2 regions of the Rummeliibacillus sp. G93 genome follow, and region 1 is predicted to be linked to the other one. Evidence: a T-box and tRNA genes for the amino acid it is inferred to sense, from the RefSeq annotation. Region 1 holds a T-box; the other holds one or more tRNA genes.
What was found. A T-box is a leader RNA that pairs with one kind of tRNA and senses whether it is charged. The one in region 1 lies ahead of trpS (tryptophan--tRNA ligase), so its partner is inferred to be a tRNA-Trp.
Positions count from the first base shown of each region.

Region 2: it encodes a tRNA-Trp, which carries the amino acid that the T-box ahead of trpS (tryptophan--tRNA ligase) is inferred to sense. The anticodon was not compared.

Region 1 is NZ_CP097314.1:743,054-747,248, forward strand. Features, by position in the region: gene fabF (beta-ketoacyl-ACP synthase II) at 1-1,067, shown strand, start outside; gene trpS (tryptophan--tRNA ligase) at 1,392-2,381, opposite strand; T-box leader at 2,438-2,653, opposite strand; gene spxA (transcriptional regulator SpxA) at 3,161-3,556, shown strand; gene mecA (adaptor protein MecA) at 3,971-4,195, shown strand, end outside.
Region 2 is NZ_CP097314.1:2,515,169-2,519,363, forward strand. Features, by position in the region: gene M2M59_RS12655 (hypothetical protein) at 310-732, opposite strand; gene M2M59_RS12660 (hypothetical protein) at 850-1,032, opposite strand; tRNA gene M2M59_RS12665 (tRNA-Leu) at 1,516-1,596, opposite strand; tRNA gene M2M59_RS12670 (tRNA-Cys) at 1,628-1,702, opposite strand; tRNA gene M2M59_RS12675 (tRNA-Gly) at 1,721-1,795, opposite strand; tRNA gene M2M59_RS12680 (tRNA-Gln) at 1,804-1,875, opposite strand; tRNA gene M2M59_RS12685 (tRNA-His) at 1,879-1,954, opposite strand; tRNA gene M2M59_RS12690 (tRNA-His) at 1,995-2,070, opposite strand; tRNA gene M2M59_RS12695 (tRNA-Trp) at 2,098-2,171, opposite strand; tRNA gene M2M59_RS12700 (tRNA-Tyr) at 2,180-2,263, opposite strand; tRNA gene M2M59_RS12705 (tRNA-Thr) at 2,268-2,343, opposite strand; tRNA gene M2M59_RS12710 (tRNA-Phe) at 2,355-2,430, opposite strand; tRNA gene M2M59_RS12715 (tRNA-Asp) at 2,460-2,536, opposite strand; tRNA gene M2M59_RS12720 (tRNA-Met) at 2,541-2,617, opposite strand; tRNA gene M2M59_RS12725 (tRNA-Val) at 2,658-2,733, opposite strand; tRNA gene M2M59_RS12730 (tRNA-Glu) at 2,739-2,813, opposite strand; tRNA gene M2M59_RS12735 (tRNA-Ser) at 2,832-2,923, opposite strand; tRNA gene M2M59_RS12740 (tRNA-Asn) at 2,931-3,007, opposite strand; rRNA gene rrf (5S ribosomal RNA) at 3,023-3,138, opposite strand; rRNA gene M2M59_RS12750 (23S ribosomal RNA) at 3,266-4,195, opposite strand, start outside.

The DNA.
Region 1 (4,195 bases):
TTGATATTGAAAAATATATTTCTAAAAAAGATGCGAGAAAAATGGACCGTTTTACTCAATATGCATTAGCTGCATCTATTATGGCTGTTGAAGATTCAAACCTAGAAATTACGCCTGAGGTCGGATTGCGCACGGGTGTATGGATTGGTTCAGGAATTGGTGGAATGGAGACATTTGAACAGCAATATAATAATTTCCTTGAAAAAGGGCAACGTCGTGTGAGTCCATTTTTCGTACCAATGATGATTCCCGATATGGCTGCGGGTCAAGTATCCATCCATTTCGGAGCAAAAGCGATTAATTCATGTTCAGTAACAGCTTGTGCATCAGGTACAAACTCAATCGGTGACGCCTTCAAGGTAATTGAACGTGGTGATGCTGACGTCATGATTTCAGGTGGAGCAGAAGCCCCGATTACTAACATGGCAGTAGCTGGTTTCTGTTCAAATACTGCACTAACATTAAATCCAGATCCAAAAACAGCTTCACGTCCATTCGATAAAAATCGTGATGGTTTCGTCATTGGCGAAGGTGCTGGTATTGTGATCCTGGAAGAATATGAACATGCGGTTAACCGTGGTGCAAAAATTTACGCAGAAGTTATTGGCTACGGCTCAACAGGTGATGCACACCATATCACGGCTCCTGCTCCAGAAGGTGAAGGAGCAGCACGTGCTATGCAACAGGCACTTAATGATGCAGAAGTATCTCCTGAGCAAGTGGATTACATTAATGCTCACGGAACAAGTACGGTCTATAATGATTTATTCGAAACGAAAGCGGTCAAAACAGTTTTCGGAGAGCACGCTTATAAATTAGCGATCAGTTCAACTAAATCAATGACCGGCCATTTACTTGGTGCAGCAGGTGGCATTGAGGCAATCTTCTCTGTGTTGGCGTTGCAAGAAAATATTTTGCCACCAACAATGAATCTTGAAACACCAGATGAAGAATGTGATTTGGATTATGTGCCAAATAAAGCAAGAGAGCAAGAAATCTCATACGTGATGAGCAATTCGCTTGGTTTTGGTGGACATAATGCTTCACTACTGTTTAAAAAAATGTAATACAAAAAGTTAAAACTAGTAGAAAAGCCTTTCTCATGAATAGAGAAAGGCTTTTTTTCATAGCTTATAATAGATTCTTTAAACGACAAAGCGAAATTTCACACAACAAATCTCTTTCAATCACTGAAATAAAAAAACAAGAAAAGGATAATGATATGCGATTCTTATTTTTTTTAATTTGTTATGGACTAGTTGTATTGACCGCCACTCATATGATTTTGTATTTAAACTATCATGCTCTCGGTTATCCATGGTCTGATGTATTTATTTTCATCTTGAAGACAGTGGATTTTAAAATCTTTTTAGGAGCATGTCTTGGACTGATTACCGTCTTTTTCTTCCCAAGCCCATCGCGGACTCCATTTTCGTAACAGTTTCACTTGCAATCTTGTTGGCTTTCTCAGCACCAACATTCAGAATTTCATCCAATTCAGGTGAATCAATTAATTCATTGTATCTTTCTTGAATTGGTGTTAGGTGTTGAATAACACTTTCCGCTACGCCAGCTTTAAAAGCACCATAGCCAAGTCCATCATATTTTGAGACTAAATCGTCTATCGACATATTGCTCAACGCTGCTTCAATAGTTAAAAGATTAGAAACGCCTGGCTTATTTTCCATATCGAATTTCACGATACCTTCCGAATCAGTAACGGCTGATTTGATCTTTTTCTCGATTTCTTTTGGCGTATCCAGCAAACGGATTGTTGCTTTTTTGTTCTCATCTGATTTGCTCATCTTCTTCAATGGATCTTGAAGTGATTTGATGCGAGCGCCGTTCTTAGGGAGTTGAATTTCTGGAATAGTAAATACTTCGCCATAGCGTTTGTTGAATCGCTCTGCTAGATCACGTGTGATTTCAAGATGTTGTTTTTGATCCTCTCCAACAGGAACGATGTCTGTATTATAAAGCAAGATATCTGCTGCCATTAATGGAGGGTAAGTTAAAAGGCCTGCTGAAACGGCATCTTTTCCTTTCGACTTATCTTTAAATTGAGTCATGCGTTCCAATTCTCCGATATAAGCTGTACAAGTTAACATCCAGCCCGCTTGTGCATGTGCAGGAACTTCAGATTGAATGAATAATGTTGATTTATGTGGGTCAATGCCTGCTGCAATATAAGTAGCGGCAAGAGCTCGTATGCTGTTTCTTAGTGAATCGCTGTCTTGCGGTACAGTAATTGCATGTTCATCAGCGATACAAAAGATGCAATCATAATCCTCCTGCATAGCCACGAACTGACGAAAGGCCCCAATATAGTTTCCTAATGTAATGACACCTGTTGGTTGTACACCTGAAAAAATTCTTTTCATTTCTTTTTCCTCCTAAAAATTTCTTATAAAAACAAAAAACATTATTCATCCCTCTGAAAAGGGACGAATAATGTTATGTATCCGCGGTACCACCCAAGTTTGCCGAATCCGGCCACTCTAATCCTGTAACGTAGGACAAACCCGAGCCTTACTACTATGTTTTCATAAAGCTACTCAGAAGCCCATTCCCTATAGCGTATGATCTGTTTCCACCAGCCACAGACTCTCTTTACAAACGAACTATAAGTACTCTTCTTCTTCAACGTTTTATCAATATGGTGAAAATTATAATATAGCGTTTTTGAAAAAGCAACTGTTGCATAACTTCCAATTATAGAGAAAGCTTTTATTTGTCTACTGCAAGTCAGTTAGAGAATATCTAAAAAATATCTTCTTTATTTTTCATCTTTTCAAAAAGTTTTGGAACCTTTTTGGCAATTAAACGTAAATAATAGTATAGCAACTCATTTTCAGTGTAAAGGTATTAATTGAGAAAATTATTCTGGATTTTTATGTTTAGTTGTTCCTGAAAATGGGGATAATACAGATATAACTGAGAATTGCTCTATGACGAATAATAGTGAAACTGAACATAATAGAATAATTCGTCATATTTAGTCGTCAATCAATTGATGTAATTTCTATTTTGTGTATATTCAAATGAGAATTTATGGTGTATAATGATGTTAGACTTCTTTATTAGAGTAATTCTAATTTAACAATACAGCAATTCCTATATACATTAACTCACATTTTCGAAAGGATGTGTTTTTGAGATGATGGTCACTCTTTTTACATCACCGAGTTGTACTTCATGTAGAAAAGCAAAAGCATGGTTAGAAGAACATGAGATTTCATATAAAGAAAGAAATATCTTCGCGGAGCCGTTAAGCATAAGCGAAATTAAAGAAATACTACGAATGACGGAAGATGGCACAGATGAGATTATCTCTACACGCTCAAAGATTTTCCAAAAATTAAAAGTAGACGTTGAATCATTACCTTTACAACGATTATATGAGTTAATCCAAGAAAATCCTGGCTTATTAAGACGTCCAATCATTTTAGACGAAAAGCGTCTGCAAGTGGGGTACAACGAAGATGAAATTCGTCGTTTCCTACCACGTAAAGTTCGTGCTTACCAATTGCAAGAAGCGCAAAAAATGGTGAACTAACTCTGTATAGATCAAGTACAGGTGTACAAGCTAAGCTAGAATCCATCGTCTGATGGGTTTTAGCTTTTTTCGTTTTTTAAAAGCCATTTGTGGGTAAAGAAGAAGGTAAAGACATGAGGATATTAAAGAACAGCGATGTGTCAACAATGGCAAGGCATCAGAATATAATGTTAAAACAATTGCGGTGAATACATTCTATTCACATTGCCATAATCTATTGCTTCTTATTGGCAAATGGAACTTAAAACTATTATAATTCATATACTATTGATATTTCCTAAGATTTATCCTTTTCATTTTTCACCATCTCGTCATACAATAGTAATAGACGCTGTTAAAGTAATACACCTTGAAAATCTGGCTACATGATCGTTGAAGAATATTATAATTATGGACCGAAGGGGGTTGTGTAAAATGGATATGGAACGCATTAATGAGAATACACTAAAACTCTTCATTTCTTACGTTGATATTGAAGAACGAGGATTCACCAAAGATGAAATTTGGTATGACCGTGATAAAGGCGAAGAACTCTTCTGGGTTATGATGGAAGAAATTAATGATGATATAGATTTTGAAATGGATGGCCCGTTATGGATCCAAGTTGTGGCAACTGACAAAGGTCTCGAATTGACGGTA
Region 2 (4,195 bases), 1.5 Mb from region 1:
CCAAAACTTTTACATGACAATTAAATAGGACAAAAAAAATGAAATTACTAATAGCAGAATAATATTATTACTTTTTTCTAAATCTAGAAACAAAGGACATAAAAGATTATTATATTCTCCTAGTTTTTTTAAAAAAGTGCCCAATTTTATGTTATAGATGCTGTTATTTGCAATAGCACTATTACATAAGTTGATTCAAAAGAAAAAGCGACATAGCCGATCTTATAATCGGGTTGTCACTTTTCTAATATCTCGCAGACATTCATTCCGGAATGTTTTTTCAACTGTGTATGGTTATGTTGCTTATATTTAAACTTCTTCTTGGTACAACTCACGTTTAATAGGTGTCAATTGAAGTACTTTTTGAAATGCTTTTAAATCTTCTACAGCGGCGAAAAATTCATCTAAACTTTCATAATCCATTGACCATTCTGTAGCTTTTAAACGTTTTACTTCTTTAGTATATTCAAATAAAAATTCACAATGTAATTGTTCCATTCCTCCATACTCATCATCTTCATACTTTGTAAATTGGCGGACAAAATTAAAGTGTAGCATTTTCTCTCCTGTAAATTTAAAAACACCACATTCAAATAAGATTTCTTTTTCTTCTTCTCCCTGAATATCTTCTCTACAAAACACTTTAAACTTCTCCCATATCGTAGCTACCTTATCATTTTCAAAATCCAGTGTCGTTTCAAAATAAGCTTTTGCATTTTTAATTGTAATCATATTATAGTTCTCTCTTTCAGCCGTGATAACTTATTATATATCACAATATAAATTAAAAACCTCCCCAAATCCGTAATTTGGATACTGGCGGTCGGGGGCAACCCCTTTAACGTAGTTCTACCCTTTTCTGCTATAAAATCCATAAGCAATGGTTCCAAATAATAAGCCTATTCCAGCCCCCAATGTAATTGAAAAACCTTGGGAGATTGATTCGAAAAAAATTCCTAAAATTATACCGATGGTACCACCAAAAATCATTCCTAATGGTATTAAACTATTGATTAAATCTTTGTTTTTCACACCTATAGTTTCTCCCCTATTTTTGTAACTTTGTTTATTGAACAAAGTTTAAACAAATTTCTACTTGTATTTTACCATAAAGGTGTTTTAATCCTTCTTGCTCTATACTGGCCCCGTTTGTTCAATTACCTTCTATCTTATTATATTAGTCAGTTAATCATAATGGCGGTTGTATCCATGTAAAATAAGGGGTCGGGAATTCAATATTCGATAAGGTAATAAAAGAGACGTTACCCGTTTTAGATAGCGTCCATTTTTATATTAGATTACATTTTCTTGAATCATTTTTTCGGTAACGTTACAAGGACTTACGTCTTGCCATATATAATCCCACTGAACCTATTCACACGATTGATTCGCACGATTAAAGACTATTTGTTAAAACCAAAAACCAACGTATTTTAACTAAAAATAAACACAAAAAAAAACGCTTCCCCACAATAGAGAAACGTTGATTTCATCGCTTGGCAAACGATGTTATGATACCGGTGGTCGGGGTCGAACCGACACTCCAAAGGAACACGATTTTGAGTCGTGCGCGTCTGCCAATTCCGCCACACCGGCATGATGTGTTTATATAGTGTAATTAACTATATGGAGGCGGCAACCGGATTTGAACCGGTGAATAAAGGTTTTGCAGACCTTTGCCTTACCACTTGGCTATGCCGCCTTGGCATTATAAAATATATGGAGCGGAAGACGGGGTTCGAACCCGCGACCCCCACCTTGGCAAGGTGATGTTCTACCACTGAACTACTTCCGCATATATAACTGGGGTACCTGGATTCGAACCAGGGCATGACGGAATCAAAATCCGTTGCCTTACCGCTTGGCTATACCCCAAAATGGGGCGACTGAAGGGGATCGAACCCTCGAATGCCGGAACCACAATCCGGTGTGTTAACCACTTCACCACAATCGCCATTGTATTAAAGGAAAACCTAATCTTTACATTTTATATATGGGGCGGCTGAAGGGGATCGAACCCTCGAATGCCGGAACCACAATCCGGTGTGTTCACCACTTCACCACAGCCGCCGTTATGTAAATTTAAAGGTTTTATATTGGCAGGGGCAGTAGGAATCGAACCCACATCAAAGGTTTTGGAGACCTCTATTCTACCGTTAAACTATGCCCCTGTAAAGAATGGTGGAGGGGGGCAGATTCGAACTGCCGAACCCGAAGGAGCGGATTTACAGTCCGCCGCGTTTAGCCTCTTCGCTACCCCTCCAGAATGGTGCCGGCGAAAGGAGTCGAACCCTCGACCTACTGATTACAAGTCAGTTGCTCTACCAACTGAGCTACACCGGCAAAAATTATTATGGTGGGTCGGGACAGAATCGAACTGCCGACACTTAGAGCTTCAATCTAATGCTCTACCAACTGAGCTACCGACCCATAATAACTTTAAATATTATAATTTAAAATGGCGGTCCGGACGGGACTCGAACCCGCGACCTCCTGCGTGACAGGCAGGCATTCTAACCAGCTGAACTACCGGACCATTTTGGTTGCGGGGGCAGGATTTGAACCTGCGACCTTCGGGTTATGAGCCCGACGAGCTACCGAACTGCTCCACCCCGCGATAATAATATATGCTTATTTGATTGATAAAGTTCTTAAAATGGTGGAGGATGACGGGATCGAACCGCCGACCCTCTGCTTGTAAGGCAGATGCTCTCCCAGCTGAGCTAATCCTCCGAAAATGGTGACCCCTACGGGATTCGAACCCGTGTTACCGCCGTGAAAGGGCGGTGTCTTAACCGCTTGACCAAGGGGCCATATGTATTGAAAAGTCATGGCGGAGAGTAAGGGATTTGAACCCTTGAGACAGGGTTACCCGCCTACACGATTTCCAATCGTGCTCCTTCGGCCACTCGGACAACTCTCCAAAAAAATGGCTCCGAAGGCAGGACTCGAACCTGCGACCCTCTGATTAACAGTCAGATGCTACTACCAACTGAGCTACTTCGGAATAATAAAATCAACAGCCTAGCGACGTCCTACTCTCGCAGGGGGAAGCCCCCAACTACCATCGGCGCTAAAGAGCTTAACTTCTGTGTTCGGCATGAGAACAGGTGTGACCTCTTTGCCATCATCACTAGACATGTTATTTCTCAAAGACAAGAATTATTATATCACTTTTTTTCTAATTAAGTCAACTGCTTTTTTAGAAAAACTTTTCTTGTTCTTTCAAAACTGGATAAACGTGAATTGAAGGTTCTTAAGAAATTTGGTTAAGTCCTCGATCGATTAGTATTCGTCAGCTCCATGTGTCGCCACACTTCCACCTCGAACCTATCTACCTCATCGTCTTTGAGGGATCTTACTTACTTGCGTAATGGGAAATCTCATCTTGAGGGGGGCTTCATGCTTAGATGCTTTCAGCACTTATCCCGTCCACACATAGCTACCCAGCGATGCTCTTGGCAGAACAACTGGTACACCAGCGGTGTGTCCATCCCGGTCCTCTCGTACTAAGGACAGCTCCTCTCAAATTTCCTACGCCCACGACGGATAGGGACCGAACTGTCTCACGACGTTCTGAACCCAGCTCGCGTACCGCTTTAATGGGCGAACAGCCCAACCCTTGGGACCGACTACAGCCCCAGGATGCGATGAGCCGACATCGAGGTGCCAAACCTCCCCGTCGATGTGGACTCTTGGGGGAGATAAGCCTGTTATCCCCGGGGTAGCTTTTATCCGTTGAGCGATGGCCCTTCCATGCGGAACCACCGGATCACTAAGCCCGTCTTTCGACCCTGCTCGACTTGTAGGTCTCGCAGTCAAGCTCCCTTGTGCCTTTACACTCTACGAATGATTTCCAACCATTCTGAGGGAACCTTTGGGCGCCTCCGTTACTCTTTAGGAGGCGACCGCCCCAGTCAAACTGTCCGCCTGACACTGTCTCCTACCCCGATCAGGGGTACGGGTTAGAATTTCAATACAGCTGGGGTAGTATCCCAAGGACGCCTCCACCGAAGCTGGCGCTCCGGTTTCAATGGCTCCTACCTATCCTGTACAAGCTGTACCAAAATTCAATATCAGGCTACAGTAAAGCTCCACGGGGTCTTTCCGTCCTGTCGCGGGTAACCTGCATCTTCACAGGTACTATAATTTCACCGAGTCTCTCGTTGAGACAGTGCCCAGATCGTTACGCCTT